3 regions of the Saccharopolyspora sp. ID03-671 genome follow, and region 2 is predicted to be linked to each of the others. Evidence: riboswitches for the same ligand, from Rfam matches in the RefSeq annotation. Region 2 holds a riboswitch; each other region holds the start of a gene.

Region 1 (6,795 bases), 210 kb from region 2:
CCACCATCAGCGGGACGAACGAGCACCCCATGCACGCCAACCCGACCGCCGTCGAGCGCCCCGACGACCAGCGCCCACGGCACCAGTTCGTGATCCGCACCTGGCCGAAGACTCCGATCACGGTGGAGACCACGAACACCACCGCGATCGCCCACGACAGCCCCGACACGCGCTGGGCTTCCAGCGGAATCGTCAGGTAGAGCTGGTTGTAGAGGCCGAAGTAGGCCGACAGCGACAACGTGAACGCCAGGAAACGTCGGTTGGTCACGACTTCCCGCCAGCTGCCGAGCACGCTGCTGCCCTGCGGTTCGACTTCCCGGTGCGGCAGCACCGCGATCTGCGCGGCGGTGAGCGCGGCGAAGGCCAGGCAGGCCACCAGCGCGACCGCGCGGAAGTCGATGCTCAGCAGCAACGCGCCGAGCAGCGGCCCGACCAGGGTCCCGGCGTGGGCGAACACGTTGAACACCGAGAACGCTTCCGCCCGGTGCTCGCCCGCCTCGTGCATCAGGTAGGTCCGCACGGCGGGGTTGAACAGAGCCCCGGCCAGTCCGGTCAGCACCACGGCCAGGACCAGGCCCGGCAGCGAGGTGAGCAAGGCGAACAGGCCGAAGGCCACCACCCGCAGCGCGCAACCGAGGATGATCATCGGCCGGCAGCCGATCCGGTCGGCGGCGGTTCCTCCCACGAGGAACATGCCCTGCTGGCTCAAGTTCCGCACTCCGAGCACGAGTCCGACCACGGCCGCGCCGTAGCCGAGGTCGTGGCTCATGTAGGAGGCGAGGAACGGCAGCAGCATGTAGAAGCCGACGTTGATCCCGAACTGGTTGACCACCAGCAACCGCGCGGGCGTGGACAACCGCAGGAAAGCTCCCTTGCTCGTCATGATGTCGCGCCCTCCTCGCACACCGGGCACCACTGCCCCGAGGTGGCTCGTCGGCAGCACGGATCAGCCACGGTGCGGCACCGCGCCCACCGCCGGCCCACGGCCTCGCGCGGGTGGTCCACGGTGGAGGGCATGGCGGCGCGTGCGACCAAGTCGTGGTGCCGGCAGAAGTCGTCGTCGTAGATGGACTCCCAGTACCGGTCCGGACCGTCGGGGAAGACCGCCACGACCCGATCCGAATCGAGTTCCCGCGCGCACCACGCGGCGACCATCGCGGTCGAACCCGTGCTCCAGCCACCGCTGACGAAGCTGCGCGCGGCCAGCCTGCGGCACGCGTCGGCCGCCTCGGCAGGCCCCACCCAGTGCACCTCGTCGAACTGGTCGTAGGCGACGTTGCCCGGGTGGATGCTGCTTCCCAGCCCGCGCATCAGGCGATGCCCGGGCACTTGGCCGAACAGGCTCGACCTCGGCGAGTCGACGCCCACGACGCGCACTCCGGGCCACCGCTTGCGCACCACCGAGGCGATGCCCGCGCTGTGACCACCGGTTCCCACGCTGCACACCACCGCGTCGAGCTCGTCGAACTGCACGGTGAGTTCGCGGCCCATCTCCCGATAGCCCGCTGGGTTGTCCGGGTTGTTGTACTGATCCGGCCAGTAGGCGCCGGGAATCTCCGCCAACAGCTCGTGCACCCGGTCCAGCCGTGCCCGCTGCCACCCACCGACCGGATGTGGTTGCGGGACGATCTCCACGCGGGCGCCGTAGGCGCGCAACAACCGCCGGGTCATCTCGTCGAGCTCGGAGTCGGCAACGATGACCACCGGATGTCCCAGCGCCGAGCCCACGAACGCCAGTCCCACGGCGAGGGTGCCGCTGCTGGACTCGACCACCGCAGCCCCGGTGCGGAGCTCACCGCGCTCGCGGGCGCCGCGCAGCATCGACAGCGCAGCACGGGCTTTCATGGTCGCCGGACCGACCGACTCCAGCTTCGCCCAGAACCCCGGGTGCGGTCGCGGAAGCGGTGTCGCCACGCGCAGCACTGGGGTGTCGCCGATGAGATCGAGCAACGACTCGCACTTCCTGCCACCCGCGACACCGTCGGCGGCGCCCTGCTGCAGCGGGATCACCCTAGACCCCCTCGGTAGAGGTGGACGTCGGTGTCGCCGCCGCTGAGCCAGAAGAACGGGTACGGCTCGGCCGACAGCCCCGTGATCTCCTCGCCCAGCATCTCGCGGAACACCGCGCTCCCGCTCTGGGCGAACATCACCAACGGCAGCTCCCGCGACCGGCACAGCGCGGCGATGGAGTCGAACGTGCCGTTGCCGAGCACCATTCCGGACGCGAGCACCGCGTCGGCACCGTCGATCGCGCGCTGGTGATCGGTGAGGACGGGTTCCTCCCACTCCGTCACGCCGCCCTTGAGATCGCAGGGCACGTAGTCGATCCCGCGTTCGCGCAGTGCCGCCAGAAGCGAGTTGACCACCCCGACCACGGCGACCCGCCCGCCTGCCGGCACTTCGACCAGCTCAGCCACAGCACGGGCACGCGCCGTGGACTTCTCCAGCGAGGTCCCCGCGGGCACTCGCACCGAGCGCGCCCGCGGGTGCCGCGCGTGCGGCACCGCATCCCCCAGGCAGGCGTCCAGCGCGGCCACCCGCACCGCCGTCACGGGGTGCCGCAGCAGCTCGGCCAAATCGGCCCCGACGATTTCGCGCACGACCTCGTCGTCGATCTCACCGGGCTCGACCGCGCAGGAGCCCACCGCTGAGCCCACCCGCACGCTCAGCACCGCGTTCACATAACCGCTGCGGCGCCCCACGTGCTGCGCCGCCTGCACGGTCAGGAAAGCCACCGATGTCTTCGCCTCGACGGATTTCCCGTCCCGATCACCGATCACGCGTTCCAACGCCGAATGAGCGCGCTGCCGCGGAAAAGGAAAACTCACAGACACAGTTGTCTCCACATCGCAAGAGGAACGGCCACGAAGCGCATGGCCCTATGCGATGCGGACAGCAACGAGACGAGCCCTCGACAGGCCCGAAAATGACACGACGACCCACTGATCCGGACGCACCGGTGACCTCCTCCGGGGCTCCGCGACCCCGTACGAATCGGCGTGACGACGCGAGTCTCCTGACTCGTGGATCGACGTCGCCTTCAGCCTTCCCACCGGACACTCGGCAGTGGCTCGAACGAAGACGACTCCTCACTCACAGTGGCGGGACCGTGCCGGATTCACACCGGCTTCCTCCACGCCGTCACATGGATGTTCGAACCAACATCGCAGCAGGAACCGCGCGCAGTCAATCGCCAAGTGATATCTATTGCACAGATCTAGCAACAATGATGATCTGTTCATTTGAACATGTGGAGGTGGAAATGCTGCAGGAGAAAGTCCGCGTGCTCGGGGATTACGAGGTGCGACGCGCCCGCAGAGAAGACATCGACAATGCTCGGACGCTGATGTTGAACACCTTCTACTGGGTCATGGGCCACGGATACGTTGCCGAGTGGCACGCCGACGTGATCGACCTCGAACGAACCTACTTCCACACACCAGGCCAAGCACTGTTCGTCGCCACGCTTGGTGACGAAGTCGTCGGGACGGCCGCTGTCCGCGCCAGTGGGCCGAAGAATCCACCACACCCGAAGTGGATCGCCGACCGCTACGGCACACCCGGTACCGCCCAGCTGTTCCGCACCTACGTCAATCCCGAACACCGAAGGAACGGGCTCGCCCGTGCCCTGGTGGAGCAGTCATGCGAGTTCATCGCCGAAACCGGGCGTTATGACACGATCTACCTGCACACCAATCCGGCGATCGAAGGCGCAGAACCCTTCTGGCGCAGCGTGGCCAAGGAGATCTACGACGCGCGGAACCACAGCCAGTACAGCCCGACCATCCACTTCGAGATCCCGGTACCACCAGCCACGACCGGCACGTGACCTGCGCTCTCGCTACTGGTACCCCCCGGCATCAACGGATCGGGGTTCCCCGGCGCCCACCACACCGTTCACATCCTTGCCGTGGTCGCCGCGCGCAGCTCCGATCCTGTGGACTACTTCGAGGCGATCAAGGTGTCGAAGTCAGGGAAGGAGTCGGCGAGGCGGCTGCCGGTGAAGTTGCCGACCCAGCCGTCCTCGTCGTGGAAGAAGCGGACCGAGACGTAGTCCGGGCGAGTGCCCATGTCGAACCAGTGGGTCGTGTGGGCGGGGACGCTGATCAGGTCGCCCGCTTCGCACAGCACCGCGTACACGCGGTCGCCGACGTGGAGGTAGAACACGCCTGCGCCGCGGGCGAAGAAGCGATCCTCATCGTCGTCGTGGGTGTGCTCGGAGAGGAACTTCTCGCGAGCCACGGCCGCCTTCTCCGCCCACTCCGGCGTGCCCTCCGGGATCATGCTCATCGCGTCCACGAGCACGTAGCCCTCGGTGTCCACGACGCGCTGCACCTGGTCCGAGTACGCCTCGAGCACCTCGTCACATGTCGGCTCGGCCGGCAGGTCCACCAGCGGCCAGCGCTCGAACCGGACGCCCAGCTCCTTGAGCTCGGCGGCGATCTCCTCGCCGTCGGTGGACCGCAGCAGCACCTCGTCGGGGGCGTCGTCGGCCCACACCGTCAACAGCGTCATCACGCACTCCCTTCAACAACGTTCATGCTGGTGGCCGTGGCGAACCGGAGCAACCACTCCAGGCATTCGAGCCGGTGGCGAGCCTCGAGCAGGTCCTCGCCCCAGACGTAGACCCCGTGCCGCGCGACCAGCAGCGCAGGCGTGTCCGCGCGGAAGCCGCGTTCGAACGCATCCCCCAGCACCGTCATGTCCTGGCCGTTGCCGATCACCGGGATCGTCACGACGTCGTCGTGGGCGGCGCGGCCGAAGCCCTTGAGCATCTCCAGGTCCCGCAGGACGACACCGTCCGGCCAGCGCTCGGCGGCCAGCACCGGGGCCGGCGCGTGCACGTGGACCACCGCACCCGCGCCCGACACCGACGCGATCCGGGCGTGCAGGCCCGCCTCGGCCGAGGGCTTGCCGCCGTCGACGGCGATGCCGTGCTCGTCCACGACCACCGCGTCGTGCTCGGTCAGCTCGCCCTTGTCGCCGCCGCTGGCGGTCACCACCAGGCGCAGCGGATCCCGGGACAGCACCTCCGAGAGGTTTCCCGACGTGCCGCGCATCCAGCCCATCGCGGCGTAGCGCGCGGACTCGGTCGCCAAGCGCGCCCCGATCTCGATCACCTCGTCACCCACCGGGCACCACCTCGACCTCCGGCAGCTCCTTCACCGCGCGGTGCGGGCCGAAGTCGGCGTCGGCGAACGGCTCACCGGGACGGGCCAGGCCGACCGTGCGCCAGCCGGCCGCGGCGGCCGCGTCGAGTTCGGCGGGCACGTCGGAGAAGAACACGATCCGCCCCGGCTCGGCCCCCAGCGCCTCCGCGATCGCCCGGTACGACGGCTCCTCGCGCTTCGGGCCCGCGTTGGTCGTGTCGAAGTGCCGACCCTCGAACAGACCGGTCAGGTCGCCGTCGGTGGTGCGCGAGAACGACGCGACCTGCCCGGCCGCCGAACCCGACGAGAACACCGCGAGCCGCAAACCCGCCTCCCGCCACGACCGCAGCGTCGGCGCCACGTCACTGAACAGCGTCGTCGTCAGATCGCCGACCGCGTAACCGTGCTCCCAGATCAGGCCCTGCAACGTCTTGAGCGGCGGGACCTTCTCGTCGGCGTCCATCCAGCCGTGCAGCACCGACACGATCTCGTCGGTGGAGGCGGTCTCCGCGAGCTCCGCGCGGGCGCGGATGTCCTCGACCGCTCCGATCACCACCGGGTCGTCGGGGTGCTCATCGATCCACGGCCCCAGCCTCGGCCGCGCGTAGTCGTAGAGCACCACGTGCACCTGGCTGGTCGCGGTGAGCGTGCCCTCGATGTCGAGGACCACCCACTCGACGGCGATCTGCTCGCCGGGCTTCGTCACAACTCCTCCTCGTACCTGTCCAGCTCGTGCGGCCCGAACGGGCCTCGGTCGGTGACCACGGTGGTCACGAATCGCAGTGGTGTCACGTCGAAAGCCGGGTACCAGCCGCGGATTCCCGGTTCGGACACCCCAGCGGCGGCCAGCACCTCGGTGCCGTCGCGGTGCTCGATCGGCACGTCCCCGGCACTCGGCGCCGAGGCGTCCGGCGCCTGCACCATCGCGTGGAACGGCACGTCGAAGGCGTGCGCGGCGACCGCCAGCCCGAGCGTACCGATCTTGTTGATCACGTGACCGTCCATCGTGACCCGATCGGCAGCGGTCACCAGCGCGTCCACCTCGCCGGAGGCCAGCAGTGCGGCCCCCATCGAGTCGGTGATCAGCGTCGTGTCGACTCCCATCTCGGCCAGCGTCGCCGCGGTCAGCCGCGCGCCCTGCGTGTACGGGCGGGTTTCGGTGCAGGCGAACCGCACCCGCTTCCCCCGCTCGTGCGCCGCGCGCACCAGCTCCACCAGGTACAGGTCCGCCCAGCAGTGCGTCAGCACGCAGCCCTCGTCGGGCAGCAGCGCGGCGGTGTGCTCGCCGAGGACGCGACTGCTGTCGCGGTAGACCTGCTCGCCCCACCGCGCGCCCTCGGTCGCCGAGGCCACCAGGTCGTTCTCGTCGACCCGCGACAGCACCCGGTCGACCGCCTTGCGCAAGTGGTTGTTGGTCGGCCGGGTCGACACCAGGCGCGCGCCCGCCTTGTCCATCAGAGCACGGGGATTCGCATCGCCCTCGGCCTCGCGCGCGGCGAGCACCATGCCCCACAGCGCGGCGAAGTAAGGCCCGGAGGACTGGGTGACCATGTCCTCGATCGCCTGCGCGACGTCCTCCACCGTCGCGCACCGCACCCACTCGCGGCGCTGTGGGAACACGCGACGGTCCAGGACGTACACTCCG
Region 2 (6,795 bases):
CTCAACCGGTTCGGACTGCTGATGCGGGTTCCGGTGATGCGCCACGTCACCGGGACCCCGGACCTGCAGAACCCGGCGAACCGGCTCTACGAGTGGCGACCGAACACCTGAAGGGGGAGCGGATGGCGGAGCGGTCCGGGCTCGGCGCGCGGCTGCGGGCGCTGCGCCGCGAGCGCGGTCTCAAGCAGGGCGAGCTCGCGCGCGCCCTGGGCGTCGCGGTCTCCAGCGTCTCGCAGTGGGAGAGCGGGGTGAAGGTGCCGCCCCCGGCCCGGCTGGGCGACTACGCGACCTTCTTCGCGGTCGGAACCCCTTCCCGCAGCGGGAAGGTCCCACCCGCGGCGTCCCTCGGCGACGAGGAGCGCCGGGTCCGCGCGGAGATCAAGGAGGAGCTCGACCGGCTGCGCGCGGACCCGGTCGCGCCCGCGCCCGAGGTCCCGGACTTCTGGCGGTTCCCCGGCGGCGGACCGGTGCGCATCCTCACCGGCCGGGTGCCCTCCCGGAACCTCTCACCGCTGGCCGATCCGGAGCGGCGCAACTACATCGGCATGTCCTCCTACGCCGACGGCGACGCGCTCATCGAGCTCTACGGCCACCTGCGCGCGCTCAACCCCGAGGCCGACGTGCGGTTCGACATCGCCCGCCGGATCGACCCGAAGGACCTGCGGGCGCACCTGGTGCTGCTGGGCAGTCCTGCGATGAACCCGATGCGGCGCCAGGTGCGGTTCGGGTTGCCGGTCAAGCAGGTCGAGGTCGACGACGTCGGGCACGGCGAGGTCTTCGAGGTCGCCGACGAGGGGCGGCGGTACCGGCCGACGCTGCACGACGGCCGGCTGATCGAGGACGTCGGCCTGCTCGCCCGCTTCCCCAACCCCTACGACGTGCGCCGCACCCTGACCCTGTGCAGCGGCGTGTTCACCCGGGGCGGGTTCGGCGCGGTGCGCTGCCTGACCGATCCGCAGCTGCGCGCCCGCAACCACGAGATCCTGCGTTCGCGGTTCGGCGACAGCGGCAACTTCGGGATGCTCATGCGCGTTCCGGTGGTCCGCAACGCCACGGCGACCCCGGACCTGAGCAATCCCGACACCTGGATCCGGTCCTGGTCGCCGATCAAGACCTGAGCTTCGCTGGGCGATTCGTCGGAGGTCGTGGTTACCGTCGTGGCGTCCGCACCCCTCTTGGAGGAGCCATGACGAAGCTGGATTCGACGCAGCCCAACGGCACCCCGGCGTGGATCGACCTGGGGATCCCGGACCTCGATCGCGCGATGGAGTTCTACGGGGCGGTGTTCGGATGGGAGTTCGACGTCGGCCCGGAGGCGATGGGCCGCTACACGATGTGCCTGGTCGAGGGCCGCGAGGTCGCCGCGATCATGCCGAACCACGACGAGTCGGCGACGGAGTTCTGGTGGAACGTCTACTTCGCCACCGATGACGTCGCCACGACCGTGTCCAAGGCCGAGGCGGCCGGCGGGCAGGTGGTCGTGCCACCGATGGACGTGATGGACAAGGGCCGGATGGCGCTCGTCAAGGACCCGGTCGGCGCCCAGTTCGGGCTCTGGCACGGCCAGAACCACGTCGGAACGCGCCTGGTCAACGAGCCGAACGCGTTGCTGCGCAACGATCTCGTCACCCCCGACCCCGGTGCCGCACGGGCGTTCTACGCCTCCGTGTTCGACTTCGGGCTGGACTCCGACGGCTACCTGGGTGATGACGATTTCACGTTCCTGCGCCGCCCGGACGGCCACGAGATCGGCGGCATCGTCGGCGACCCCGCGGCCACGTCCTCGGCCTGGGGCACGCTGTTCATGGTCGACGACGCCGACGCGACCGCCCAGCGGGCCGCGGCCGCGGGAGGTACCGCGGCCGCGCCCTACGACATGGTCTACGGCCGCATGGCCGAGATCCGGGACCCGTTCGGCACCCCGTTCTCGGTGGGAGCGCCCAAGTTCGGGGGCTGATCCGCCACCGGGGCGTGATCGGGATCTCCTCGCGCGGCGAACCGGTGCTCAGCTCGCGTGTCGGGGGCCCGGGGCGCGGGAACGGGGTTGTCAGCGGGTCGCGTCCGGATAGGCTGGGGGCGCTGGTGGTTCGTCCGGGCGGTTGCGCTGAGCGCGGTTCGGGCGAGGCAAGAGGGAACCCGGTGCGAATCCGGGACTGCCCCGCAGCGGTGAGCGGGAACGACCGCCGTCATGAGCACTGGGCCTCGCGGCCTGGGAAGCGACGGCCAGTAGGTCCGTTCGGTGGACGGGGAAGTTTTCATGAGAACTTCCCCCCGACACACCGACGGTTGCCCGCGAGTCCGAATACCTGCCATCGGTGCGCGCGCCGCCGGCGCGCGCTGGTCCGAGGTCTCGCGGGAGGACCTGGCGGACGACCGGTGGGCGAGGTGCGCCCGCGGGTCGGCGCGCCTGTCGCGAGGACCTCGACCGTCGAAGTCGAGCTCGCGAGGAGAGAGCGTTGACCAGCAAGATCGGATCCACCGTCCTCGGATATCCCCGGATCGGCCCGAACCGGGAGCTCAAGCGCGCCCTGGAGTCCTACTGGGCCGGGCGCAGCGACGAGGCGGAACTGCGCGAGGTCGCGCGCACGCTGCGGGAGAACACCTGGCGGGGGCTGGCCCAGGCCGGCCTCGACTCGGTGCCGGGCACCACGTTCTCCTACTACGACCAGGTCCTGGACACCGCCGTCACCTTCGGCGCCGTCCCACCCCGCTACGCCGAGCTGGGACTCGGCGCGCTGGACACCTACTTCGCGATGGCGCGCGGTACCGAGGCGGTGCCGCCGCTGGAGATGACGAAGTGGTTCGACACCAACTACCACTACCTGGTGCCCGAGATCGGCCCGGACACGCGCTTCGCGCTCACCGACACCACAGTCGTCGAGCAGTTCCGGGAGGCCCGGAAGCTGGGCGTCGAGACCCGGCCGGTCCTGGTGGGGCCGTTGACCTTCCTGCTGCTCAGCAAGCCCGCGGTGGAGGGTTTCGACCCGCTCGACAAGCTCGCCGAGCTCACCGATGCCTACGAGGGCCTGCTCGGTGAGCTGCACCGCGCGGGGGCGGAGTGGGTGCAGCTCGACGAGCCCGCCCTGGCCGCCGACCGGACGCCGGGGGAGCTCGACGCGCTGCGCAACACCTACCGGCGGCTCGGCGACCTGACCGAACGGCCCGCGATCCTGTCCGCCTGCTACTTCGGCGATCCCGGAGACGCGCTCGGGGTGCTCGCCTCGACGCCCGTCGAGGGCATCGCGGTCGACCTCGTCACCGATCCGTCCACTCAGGACAACGTCGTGGCCACCACCGGGCTGCGGGACAAGGTCCTGGTCGCGGGCGTGGTCGACGGCCGCAACGTCTGGCGCGCCGATCTCGACCGGTGCCTGATCACCGCGGCCACGCTGCTCGGTTCGGCCGACGAGCTCGCCCTGGGCACCTCCTGCCCGCTGCTGCACGTGCCCTACGACGTCGACGCCGAACCGAGCCTGGATCCGCAGGTCAAGCCGTGGTTGTCGTTCGCAGCGCAGAAGGTCCGCGAGGTCGTCACCCTCGGCCTCGCCCTGCGGGAGGGACGGGACGTCGTCGACGCCGAGCTCGCCGACGCGCGCGCCGCCATCGCCGACCGGGCCGCGGCCGAGCGGGTCCGCAACAACCGCGTCCGCGCCAGGCTCGACTCGCTCCGGCCGGGTGACTCGCGGCGCGCGGACTACCCGGAACGGCAAGCCGCGCAGGAGAAGTCGTTGCGGCTGCCGCCGCTGCCGACCACCACGATCGGCTCCTTCCCGCAGACCACCGACGTCCGCAAGGCCCGCGCGGCGCTGCGGGCCGGGCGCATCGACCAGGCCACCTACCGGCAGCGGATGCGCGACGAGGTCGAGCGCGTCATCGCGCTGCAGGAGGACCTCGGGCTCGACGTGCTCGTGCACGGCGAACCCGAGCGCAACGACATGGTCCAGTACTTCGCGGAGCAGCTCGAAGGCTTCGCCACCACCGATCACGGCTGGGTGCAGTCCTACGGTTCCCGCTGCGTCCGGCCGCCGATCCTGTTCGGCGACGTGTGGCGGCCGGAACCGATGACCGTGGAGTGGGCCGAGCACGCGCAGCGGCTCACCGACAAGCCCGTCAAGGGCATGCTCACCGGCCCGGTGACGATCCTGGCGTGGTCGTTCGTGCGCGACGACCAGCCGCAGGCCGACACCGCGCGCCAGGTCGCGCTGGCCGTCCGCGACGAGGTCCGCGACCTGGAGGCCGCCGGGATCCGCGTGGTGCAGGTCGACGAACCCGCGCTGCGCGAACTCCTCCCGCTGCGCGCCGACCAGCGCCCGGCCTACCTGGACTGGGCGGTGGAGTCGTTCCGGCTCGCGACGTCCGGGGTGGCGGAGGCGACGCAGATCCACACCCACCTGTGCTACTCGGAGTTCGGCGACGTCATCGACGCGATCGTGGCCCTCGACGCCGACGTCACCAGCATCGAGGCGGCCCGCTCGCGCATGGAGGTCCTCGCCGACCTCAACGAGGTCGGCTTCGACCGGGGCGTGGGCCCGGGCGTCTACGACATCCACTCGCCCCGCGTTCCCGGTGTCGAGGAGATGGCCGAGCTGCTCAAGACCGCTGTGCAGGCCGTTCCGGCCGAACGCCTGTGGGTCAACCCCGACTGCGGTCTCAAGACGCGCGACTACGCCGAGGTCGAACGTGCCCTCCGCAACATGGCGGAGGCGGCCCACCGCCTCCGAGCCTGACCGCCCCGGAAACCGGGGGCGAGCCTGACCAAAGGCTCGCCCCCGGGCCCCGGCGGCGGCTCACTGTGACAACGGTCGTTGCAAGTGGACGGTTTTAGCCATAATCACCCATGATCAATGTCCGTTATGCCCGGTCAATTATGGCTAAAACCGTCACCTGGTGACCAACGGTCCCGCGGCGGCGGTCAGTCCCAGCTCAGCGCCGCGCCCGACTGGTACTCGGTGACCCGGGTTTCGAAGAAGTTCTTCTCCTTCTTGAGGTCCATCGTTTCCGACATCCAGGGGAAGGGGTTGTCCGTCTCGGGGAAGACCGGTTCCAGGCCGAGCTGGGCGCAGCGGCGGTTGGTGATGAAGTGCATGTACTGCTCGCACAGCTCGGCGTTGAGCCCGAGCATCCCGCGCGGCATGGTGTCCCGGCCGTAGGCGTTCTCCAGCTCGCACGCCTCGCGCAGCATCGTGCGGGCCTCCTGCTGGAACTCGGGGGTCCACAGGTGCGGGTTCTCCAGCTTGATCTGGTTGATGCAGTCGATCCCGAAGTTCAGGTGGATCGACTCGTCGCGCAGGATGTACTGGTACTGCTCGGCGATCCCGACCATCTTGTTCCGCCTGCCCAGCGACAGGATCTGCGCGAACCCGGTGTAGAACCACATGCCCTCGAAGATCACGTAGAACGCGATGAGGTCCCGCAGGAACGCCTGATCGGCCTCCGGCGTCCCGGTCGCGAAGTCCGGGTTCTCCAGGTTCTGGGTGTAGCGCAGCGCCCACGCGTCCTTGTCGGCGATCGACGGGACCTCCCGGTAGGCGTTGAACAGCTCGCCCTCGTCCAGCCCCAGGCTCTCGCAGATGTACTGGAACGTGTGGGTGTGCACGGCCTCCTCGAAGGCCTGCCGCAGCAGGTACTGCCGGCACTCCGGGTTGGTCAGGTGGCGGTACACGGCGAGCACGATGTTGTTGGCCACCAGCGATTCCGCCGTCGCGAAGAACCCGAGGTTGCGCTTGAGCATGGTGCGCTCGTCGTTGGTGAGCCCGTCGCGGGACTTCCACAGCGCGATGTCGGCCTGCATCGACACCTCGGTGGGCATCCAGTGGTTGTTGCACCCCGACAGGTACTTGTCCCACGCCCAGCCGTACTTCAGCGGCAGCAGCTGGTTGACGTCCGCCCGGGAGTTGATCATCGCCTTGTCGGTGACGTCGACGCGTCCGCCGTCGCGGTCGATGGCGCCCAATCCGGTCGCGGTGCTCATCTGGGAAGTCACTGGCATGCCTCGCATTCCGGGTCCTCCACCGAGCAGGCGGCCGGGACGGCGTTGAGCTTGCCGTCGGTGCCGCGCAGCGTGGACTTCTCCACGTGGGTGGCGCTGGAGGAGCGCAGGTAGTAGGTGGTCTTGAGGCCCTTGCGCCAGGCCAGCCGGTAGAGCTCGTCGAGCTTGCGGCCGCTGGGCGTGGCCAGGTACAGGTTCAGCGACTGGGCCTGGTCGATCCACTTCTGCCGCCGCGCCGCGGCCTCGACCAGCCACCGCGGCTCGATCTCGAAAGCCGTGGCGTAGAGGGACTTCAGCTCGTCGGGGATCCGGTCGATCGGTCCCAGCGAGCCGTCGAAGAACTTCAGGTCCGCCACCATCGCCTCGTCCCACAGCCCGGCGCGCTTGAGGTCGGCCACCAGGTGCGGGTTGACCACGGTGAAGTCACCGGACATGTTCGACTTGACGTAGAGGTTGCGGTACAGCGGCTCGATCGACTGCCCGACACCGCAGATGTTGGCGATGGTCGCGGTCGGCGCGATCGCCATCACGTTGGAGTTCCGCATCCCGTTGGAGCGCACGCGTTCCCGGAGTGAAGACCAGTCCAGAGTGGACGAGGAGTCCAGGTCGCGGGAATCCCGCAGGAACTCCTGCGAGTCGATCGGCAGCACGCCCCGGCTCCACAACGATCCCTCGAACGTCTCGTAGCGCCCGCGCTCCTCGGCCAGGCGGCTCGACGCCGCGATCGCGTGGTAGCTGATCTCCTCCATGCTGCGGTCGGCGAAGGCCACCGCCTCCGGCGAGGACATCGGGATCCGCTGGGCGAG
Region 3 (6,795 bases), 3.4 Mb from region 2:
GGTAGCCGGATGAACGGCAGGTCGAGCACGTCGGCCAACCGCACCTCGGGCGCGTCGGCCAGTTCCCAGCGGGCCGAGACGACGACGATCCGCCGCTCGGTGGTGAGCACGTCGATCTCGACGCGCTCGTCCTCCGGCGCCGGGCGCACGAAGGCCACGTCCACCCGGTGCTCCAGCAGCGCCGACACGTGCTCGGTGAAGTCCAGCGGCACCAGCCGCAGGTCGATCTCGGGGTGGGCGGTCCGGAACGCCCGCACGGTCGCCGGGGTCAGCTCGGCCGAGCCGTGCCCCATCACGCCGACCCGCAGCACGCCCGGCTGCGCCGTCGCCGCCTCGGCGACGTCCTCGCGGGCGAGCTCGGCGGCGGCCAGGAGCGCTCGCGCGTGCCGCGCGAGCCGGTGCCCGGCGGGCGTCAACCGCACCGGCCCGCGCTCCAGCAACGGCACCCCGAAGTCCTGCTCCAGCTGCTTGACGTGCTCGGTCACGGTCGCCTTCGCCAGGAACAACCGCTCAGCGGCCCGCCCGAAGTGCCCCTCCTCGGCCACCGCGAGCAAAGTCTCCAACCGCCGGAACTCCATACGAGCAAGCTACGACCGGCGATACCCCGAAACCAGCGAAAGAGGCACGCATAACGACGAACCCCCGCAGCATCAGCGGCTTCGAAGCTGAGCCGATCGTGGAGAACCCGCGAACCGACGGTTCCCAACGGGAGGACGTGATGAGACGGATCGATTCCGTTCTCGACGAGGGCCTCGATCGATTCGCACGGGCCTGGAGCGTCTTGGAGAGGCGTAGTCGTTCGGGAAAACCGAACGGTGGGGGCATTGGGGTGGTTCGGGGACGTAGAACGTTAGGGGTGCGAAGCGTTTGGGTGCCTGCTGGTCTGTTGTTGATGGTGGCCGGGTGGGGTGCTAACCAGTTCTCGCCGTTGCTGGGGGCTTATCGGGGTGAACTGGGGTTGAGCCCCTCGGCGGCGACCGGGTTGTTGGCCTTGTACGTCGTGGGGCTCGTGCCCGGGTTGCTGTTCGGGGGTCCGCTGGCGGACCGGCGGGGGCGCAGGCCGGTGGTGCTCTGGTCGATCGTGATCAACGCTGCGGCCACCGTCGCGCTGATGCTCGGGGCGCACGTCGTGCCGGGGCTGGTGATCGGCCGGTTGCTGGTGGGGGTGAGCACCGGGGCCGTGCTGGCCGCCGGGAGCGCGTGGGTGCGGGACCTGTCGCACCCGCCGTTCGGGACCGCGACCGAGGACGGGGCCGGTGCGCGTCGGGCCGGGGTGCTGCTGGCCGTCGGCTTCAGCGTGAGCGGGCTGGCCTCCGCGCTGGTCGCTACCTGGGGCCCGTTCCCGCTGGTCAGCGCCTACGTTCCGCACCTGCTGCTGTGCGCGGTGACGCTGCCGCTTGCGTGGCGCTGCCCGGAGACCCGCGTCGAGCACGCGGCCGGGGCGCCGCGCGGGCGGGGTGCGCGCGACCCGCGCTTCCTGCGGCGGGTGGCGCCGGTGGCGCCGTGGATCTTCCTGTGCCCGACCGTCGGTTTCGCGGTCCTTCCCGCGCAGGTCACCGCCCACGCACCCGGCTTCGAGGTGCTCTACGCGGGCTTGTCGACGCTGTGCGCGCCGGGTTTCGGGGCGGTCGTGCAGCCGTGGGCGCGCCGGATCGCCCGCAACGGGGTGCGGGCCACGGCAGTGTTCGGGCTCCCGGCGATCGCCGCCGGGCTGGTGCTGGCGGCGATCGCGGCGTGGCAGGTGCAGCCGTGGCTGGGGCTGCTGGCCTCGCTGACGCTGGGCACCGGCTACGGCTTCGTGTCGACCTACTGCCTGACGATGGTCGGCCGGATCGCCGGGCCCGCCGAGCTGGCCGGGCTGACCGCGATCATGTGGGTGCTGGCCTACCTGGGCTTCTGCACGCCGTTCGTCATCAGCCTGCTCTCCGGGGTGGTGTCGGTGCCGGTCGTGCTGCTGGTGCTGGCCGGGCTCGCGCTGCTGACGCTGCTGTCAGCTCGCGACGAGGCCGATGGAGATGGTCACGAAGGCCGTCGCGCTCAGCGCGTCCAGCGACTTCGAGACTCGGGGGTTCTTTAGCCGGTCGGCGATCCCGGCGGCCGAGAGCACGATCGTCACCTCCCAGATCGCGGCGAGCAGCAGGAACACCGCGCCCAGCGCGACCAGCTGCAGCGCCGGTTGCGTCGAGGCGCCGACGAACTGCGGCAGGAACGCGAGGCTGAACAGCAGCATCTTCGGGTTGGTGAGGTTGCTGAGCAGTCCCCGCAGGTAGGGGTTGGCGTCCTCCGGCGGCGGCACGTCCAGCGAGCCGGTCTCGCGGCGGGTCAGCCAGTAGCCGCGCACGATCGTCGCCGCGAGGTAGAGCAGGTAGGCCGCGCCGACCCACTTCAGCGCCACCATGACGCCCGGCGCGCTGGTGATCAGCGCCCCCAGCCCGGAGATGACCAGCGCGACCTGCAACGCGCTGGCGGTGTGGATGCCGGCCAGCGCCAGCAGCCCGGCCTTGCGGCCGTGGTTGAGCGATGTGCGCAGCAGCAGGAAGACGTCCACTCCCGGTGTGATGATCACGACGGCGCTCGCCAGCAGGAAGGCGGGCAACGGCGTCAGGTCCAGGAGCACGGCGGAGTCCTCTCCGAATCGGGCAGCAACCGCTGCTGCGTCGCTTGATCAGGTTCATCTCGTCATCCGGTCAGGCGAAATCGGCGGACGCCGGTGGTGGAGGGACCCCGGGTCCGCGTCGCCGCGGGATGGAGGCGCGCCGGTCGACGGCGACAAGCGCGAAAGGATTTGTTTCCGGAACCAAGTTTAACGAAATATTTTCCCGCGAACCTGTGAGTTGCGCCTCGTGATGTTTCGGTGTGCGGGTGATTACGGTGTGTCCGCTCCGCACGATCACCGCGACAGCTGGAGGCACCCGCATTGGGCCGCGACGACCACGGACCGATCGACAAGAACCGGGCGCTGCGCGCGCTCGCCCTCGCCGGAACCGTCACCGCGATGGCAGTCGGGAGCCCCGTCGCCCACGCCGGGCCGGCGATCACCGGCGACGACCAGCCGCAGTCCCGGATCCTCGGCGGCTCCGGCGCCAGCACCGAGGACGCGCCGTGGGTCGTCGCGCTCACCGACCGCTACGGCAACCAGTACTGCGGCGGCACCCTCATCCGCGCCGGTGAGGTCATCACCGCCGCGCACTGCGCGCACGACCCGCTCACCGGGGCCGAGCGCTCCCCGAAGGACATCCGCGTGATCGCCGGGCGCACCGACCTGCGCAGCACCGAGGGCACCGAGGCCGAGGTCGACGAGGTGAAGGTGCACCCCGGCTACGAGGACTTCACCACCGGCGACGACCTCGCCGTGCTCGAACTCGCCACGTCGCTGCCGCAGCGCCCGCTGCCCGTCGTCACCCCCGGCGACACCGAGCCGTACCGGCCGGGCACCGCGGCGCGCGTCTACGGCTGGGGCCGCACCAGCGAGGACGGGCCCGCCTCCGACACGCTGCGCTCCGTGGAGGTGCCCGTCGCCCCCGACGACTCCTGCCGCTCCGCCTACCCGACCTACGACCCGCGCAGCATGTTCTGCGCCGGTTACCCCGAAGGCGGCCGCGACGCGTGCGCGGGGACTCCGGCGGCCCGATCGTCGCCGACGGCAGGCTCATAGGCGTGGTGTCCTACGGCACCGGCTGCGGCCGTCCCGGAACGCCCGGCGTCTACACCCGCCTGGCCAGCTACGCGCCGTGATGCGGGGCGAGTGGTCTGCACAACTCCCGGCGCCCGCGAATGCTGGGATCGGGGAAGCCCTGTGATATCCAGGTAAGGGTGACCCTTCAGCCGCTCGCGACAGCCGTGCAACGCGCCTACACCGCAGACCTCGACGCCTCGGACTTCTACCGGATGCTGCGGTTGCGCGTCGACGTCTTCGTGGTCGAGCAGGAGTGCCCGTACCCCGAGCTCGACGGCCGCGACCTGGAGGACTCGACCCGCCACTTCTGGGTCGACTCCGCCGACGACTACGTGCTCGGCTACCTCCGGCTGCTGGAGGACCCCGACGGCACCTACCGCATCGGCCGCGTCTGCACCGCCAAGAGCGCCCGCGGCCTCGGCATCGCCCGCAAGCTCATGCGCGCCGCCGTCGCCGAGGTGCAGAACTCGCCCGCGGTGCTGTCCGCCCAGACCTACGCCAAGGGCTTCTACGCGTCCTTCGGCTTCGTCGAGGTCGGCGACGAATACCTCGAAGACGGCATCCCGCACGTCGACATGCGCCGCGAACCCCGCCGAGCAAGCGTCACCGCCGGTCGTTGAGGTTCCCTCTTCGTGGCGAGTACTCCGTGTCGGCGTGCATCAGGAGCGGCGCGCGGAGTCCGCGGAGCCGATCAGGTTCCGCTACCCGCACCGCCAAGCTCGTGAAACTGTGAGTTCCCGCGCCGGCGGTTGGGTGCTTGATCTCCTTCTGGGATCATCGAGCTGAATCCGTTTGCAAGGGGTGTTGGCAGGAAGCCGGTGCGAGTCCGGCACGGTCGGCGCCACTGTGACCGAGGAGCGGACCTCCCGCGCGAGCCACCGGGGTGACCTGGGAAGGCCGGAGGGACGTGACGATCCGGGAGTCAGGACACTGCGGCCCCTTGTTCCCGACAGCGGGGCGTCCGCACCCCGAGGAAGGAACCACACCGGCATGTCCGCTGCCCCCCGCTTCCCCTTCTCCGCCGTGGTCGGCCACGACGACCTGCGGCTCGCGCTGCTGCTCAACGCGGTGCACCCGCGCATCGGCGGTGTGCTGGTGCGCGGCGAGAAGGGCACGGCCAAGTCGACCGTCGTGCGCGCACTGGCGTCGCTGCTGCCCGCGCTGGACGTCGTCGACGACTGCCGCTTCGGCTGCGACCCCACCGCCCCCGACCCGCAGTGCCCGGACGCCCCGCACGGCGAGACCGCCACCCGCAAGCCCGCGCAGCTCGTCGAACTGCCCGTCGGCGCCACCGAGGACCGGCTCATCGGCTCCCTGGACCTCGAACGCGCGCTCACCGAAGGCGTCCGCGCCTTCCAGCCCGGCCTGCTCGCCGGAGCGCACCGCGGCGTCCTCTACGTCGACGAGGTCAACCTGCTGCACGACCACCTCGTGGACCTGCTGCTCGACGCCGCCGCCATGGGCCGCGCGCACGTCGAGCGCGACGGCGTCTCCGTCTCGCACGCCGCGTCGTTCCTGCTCGTCGGCACCATGAACCCCGAGGAAGGCGAGCTGCGGCCGCAGCTGCTCGACCGCTTCGGCCTCACCGTGCAGGTCGCCGCCAGCCGCGAGGTCAGCACCCGCACCGAGGTCGTCCGCCGCAGGCTCGCCTTCGAAGCCGACCCCGCCGGGTTCGCCGCCCGGTGGGCCGACGCCGACGCCGAACTCGCCGAGCACATCCGCGCCGCCCGCGACCGCGTCGAGACCGTCGTGCTGCCCGACTCCGAACTGCGCCGGATCTCCGCGCTGTGCGCCGCCTTCGACGTCGACGGGATGCGCGCCGACCTCGTGCTCGCCCGCACCGCCGTCGCCCACGCCGCCTGGCGCGGCGCCGGGGCCGTCGCCGAGGAGGACGTCGAGGCCGCCGCCCGGCTCGCGCTGCCGCACCGGCGCCGCCGCGACCCGTTCGACGAGCCCGGCATGGCCGAGGACCAGCTCCAGCAGGCGATGTCCGACGCCGCCGAGCAGGCCGACGACCAGGCGCCGGAAGACCCGGACGACGACCCCGACGGAGGCGGCGACGGCGGCCCCGGTGGAGGCGGCGAACCCCAGGACGAGCCCACCGGACCGAACGGCGGCGGAGGCGGTGAGCAGCAGGAACAGCCCGGAGGTGGGGACTCCGAACGCTCCCCGGTCGGCGCCGGGCAGTCCTTCCGCGCCCGGCTGCTGGAAGTGCCCGGGCTCGGCGAAGGCGCGCCCGGACGCCGGTCCCGCGCCCGCTCCCGCAGCGGACGCACCACCCGCGCCACCACCGTCGACGGCCATGGCCTGCACGTCACCGCCACCCTCGCCGCCGCCGCGCCCCACCAGGCCGCGCGCGGCCGCAGCGGACCCGGTCTGGTCCTGCGCTCCGACGACGTCCGCCGGGCCCTGCGCGAAGGCCGCGAGGGCAACCTCGTGCTCTTCGCCGTCGACGCCTCCGGCTCCATGGCCGCACGCGACCGGATGAGCGCCGTCAGCGGCGCCGTCCTGTCCCTGCTGCGCGACGCCTACCAGCGGCGCGACAAGGTCGGCGTGATCACCTTCCGCGGCGACAAGGCCGAACTCGCCCTGCCGCCCACCTCGTCCGTCGACATCGCCGCCGCCCGGCTGCGCAGCCTCCGCACCGGCGGGCGCACCCCGCTCGCCGACGGGCTGCTGCGCACCCAGCACGTCATCCGCACCGAAGCCACCCGCGACCCGCAGCGCCGGCCCCTCGTCGTGCTGCTCACCGACGGCAAGGCCACCGTCGGCGTCGGCGGGACCACCGGCACCAAGCAGGCCGTCGACGACTCCCTGCGCGCCGCCCGCGTCCTCGCGAGCACCGGAACCGCCTCCGTCGTCGTCGACTGCGAGAACGGTGCCGTCAAGCTCGGACTCGCGAACCAGCTGGCCACAGCCCTGGGCGGGCCCAGCCTGCGGCTCGAAGAGCTCTCCGCCGAGAACGTCGCCGGAGTCGTCCGGGCCGTCAGCGGTGACAGCGGGTTGGCGGCTTAGTCTCGTTTTGGTTACGAGATTCAACCCTGCGAGTACCGACCCTTCGGTCGGATTGGTACGGTGACGACCAGTCCACCTGACCCCCAGGGGTGGACCTCCAAAGT

Evidence for each region. Region 2 has a riboswitch for cobalamin ahead of metE (5-methyltetrahydropteroyltriglutamate--homocysteine S-methyltransferase). Riboswitches for the same ligand answer to the same signal wherever they lie in the genome.
Region 1: another riboswitch for cobalamin. It lies ahead of REH65_RS05090 (Rossmann-like domain-containing protein); the one in region 2 lies ahead of metE (5-methyltetrahydropteroyltriglutamate--homocysteine S-methyltransferase).
Region 3: another riboswitch for cobalamin. It lies ahead of REH65_RS23220 (putative cobaltochelatase); the one in region 2 lies ahead of metE (5-methyltetrahydropteroyltriglutamate--homocysteine S-methyltransferase).

What each region holds. Positions count from the first base shown of each region.
Region 1 covers NZ_CP134054.1:1,079,641-1,086,435, forward strand. Annotated here, with positions in the region: gene REH65_RS05080 (MFS transporter) at 1-883, opposite strand, end outside; gene REH65_RS05085 (PLP-dependent cysteine synthase family protein) at 880-2,010, opposite strand; gene REH65_RS05090 (Rossmann-like domain-containing protein) at 2,007-2,735, opposite strand; cobalamin riboswitch at 2,989-3,164, opposite strand; gene REH65_RS05095 (GNAT family N-acetyltransferase) at 3,263-3,829, shown strand; gene REH65_RS05100 (acireductone dioxygenase) at 3,943-4,515, opposite strand; gene mtnB (methylthioribulose 1-phosphate dehydratase) at 4,515-5,132, opposite strand; gene mtnC (acireductone synthase) at 5,125-5,856, opposite strand; gene REH65_RS05115 (s-methyl-5-thioribose-1-phosphate isomerase) at 5,853-6,795, opposite strand, start outside.
Region 2 covers NZ_CP134054.1:1,287,563-1,294,357, reverse strand. Annotated here, with positions in the region: gene REH65_RS06100 (helix-turn-helix domain-containing protein) at 1-111, shown strand, start outside; gene REH65_RS06095 (helix-turn-helix domain-containing protein) at 123-1,118, shown strand; gene REH65_RS06090 (VOC family protein) at 1,187-1,957, shown strand; cobalamin riboswitch at 2,113-2,311, shown strand; gene metE (5-methyltetrahydropteroyltriglutamate--homocysteine S-methyltransferase) at 2,457-4,727, shown strand; gene REH65_RS06080 (ribonucleotide-diphosphate reductase subunit beta) at 4,913-5,971, opposite strand; gene REH65_RS06075 (ribonucleoside-diphosphate reductase subunit alpha) at 5,980-6,795, opposite strand, start outside.
Region 3 covers NZ_CP134054.1:5,004,386-5,011,180, forward strand. Annotated here, with positions in the region: gene REH65_RS23195 (LysR substrate-binding domain-containing protein) at 1-563, opposite strand, end outside; gene REH65_RS23200 (MFS transporter) at 872-2,077, shown strand; gene REH65_RS23205 (LysE family translocator) at 1,991-2,617, opposite strand; partial or broken gene REH65_RS23210 (S1 family peptidase) at 2,996-3,735, shown strand; gene REH65_RS23215 (GNAT family N-acetyltransferase) at 3,814-4,296, shown strand; cobalamin riboswitch at 4,443-4,628, shown strand; gene REH65_RS23220 (putative cobaltochelatase) at 4,667-6,691, shown strand.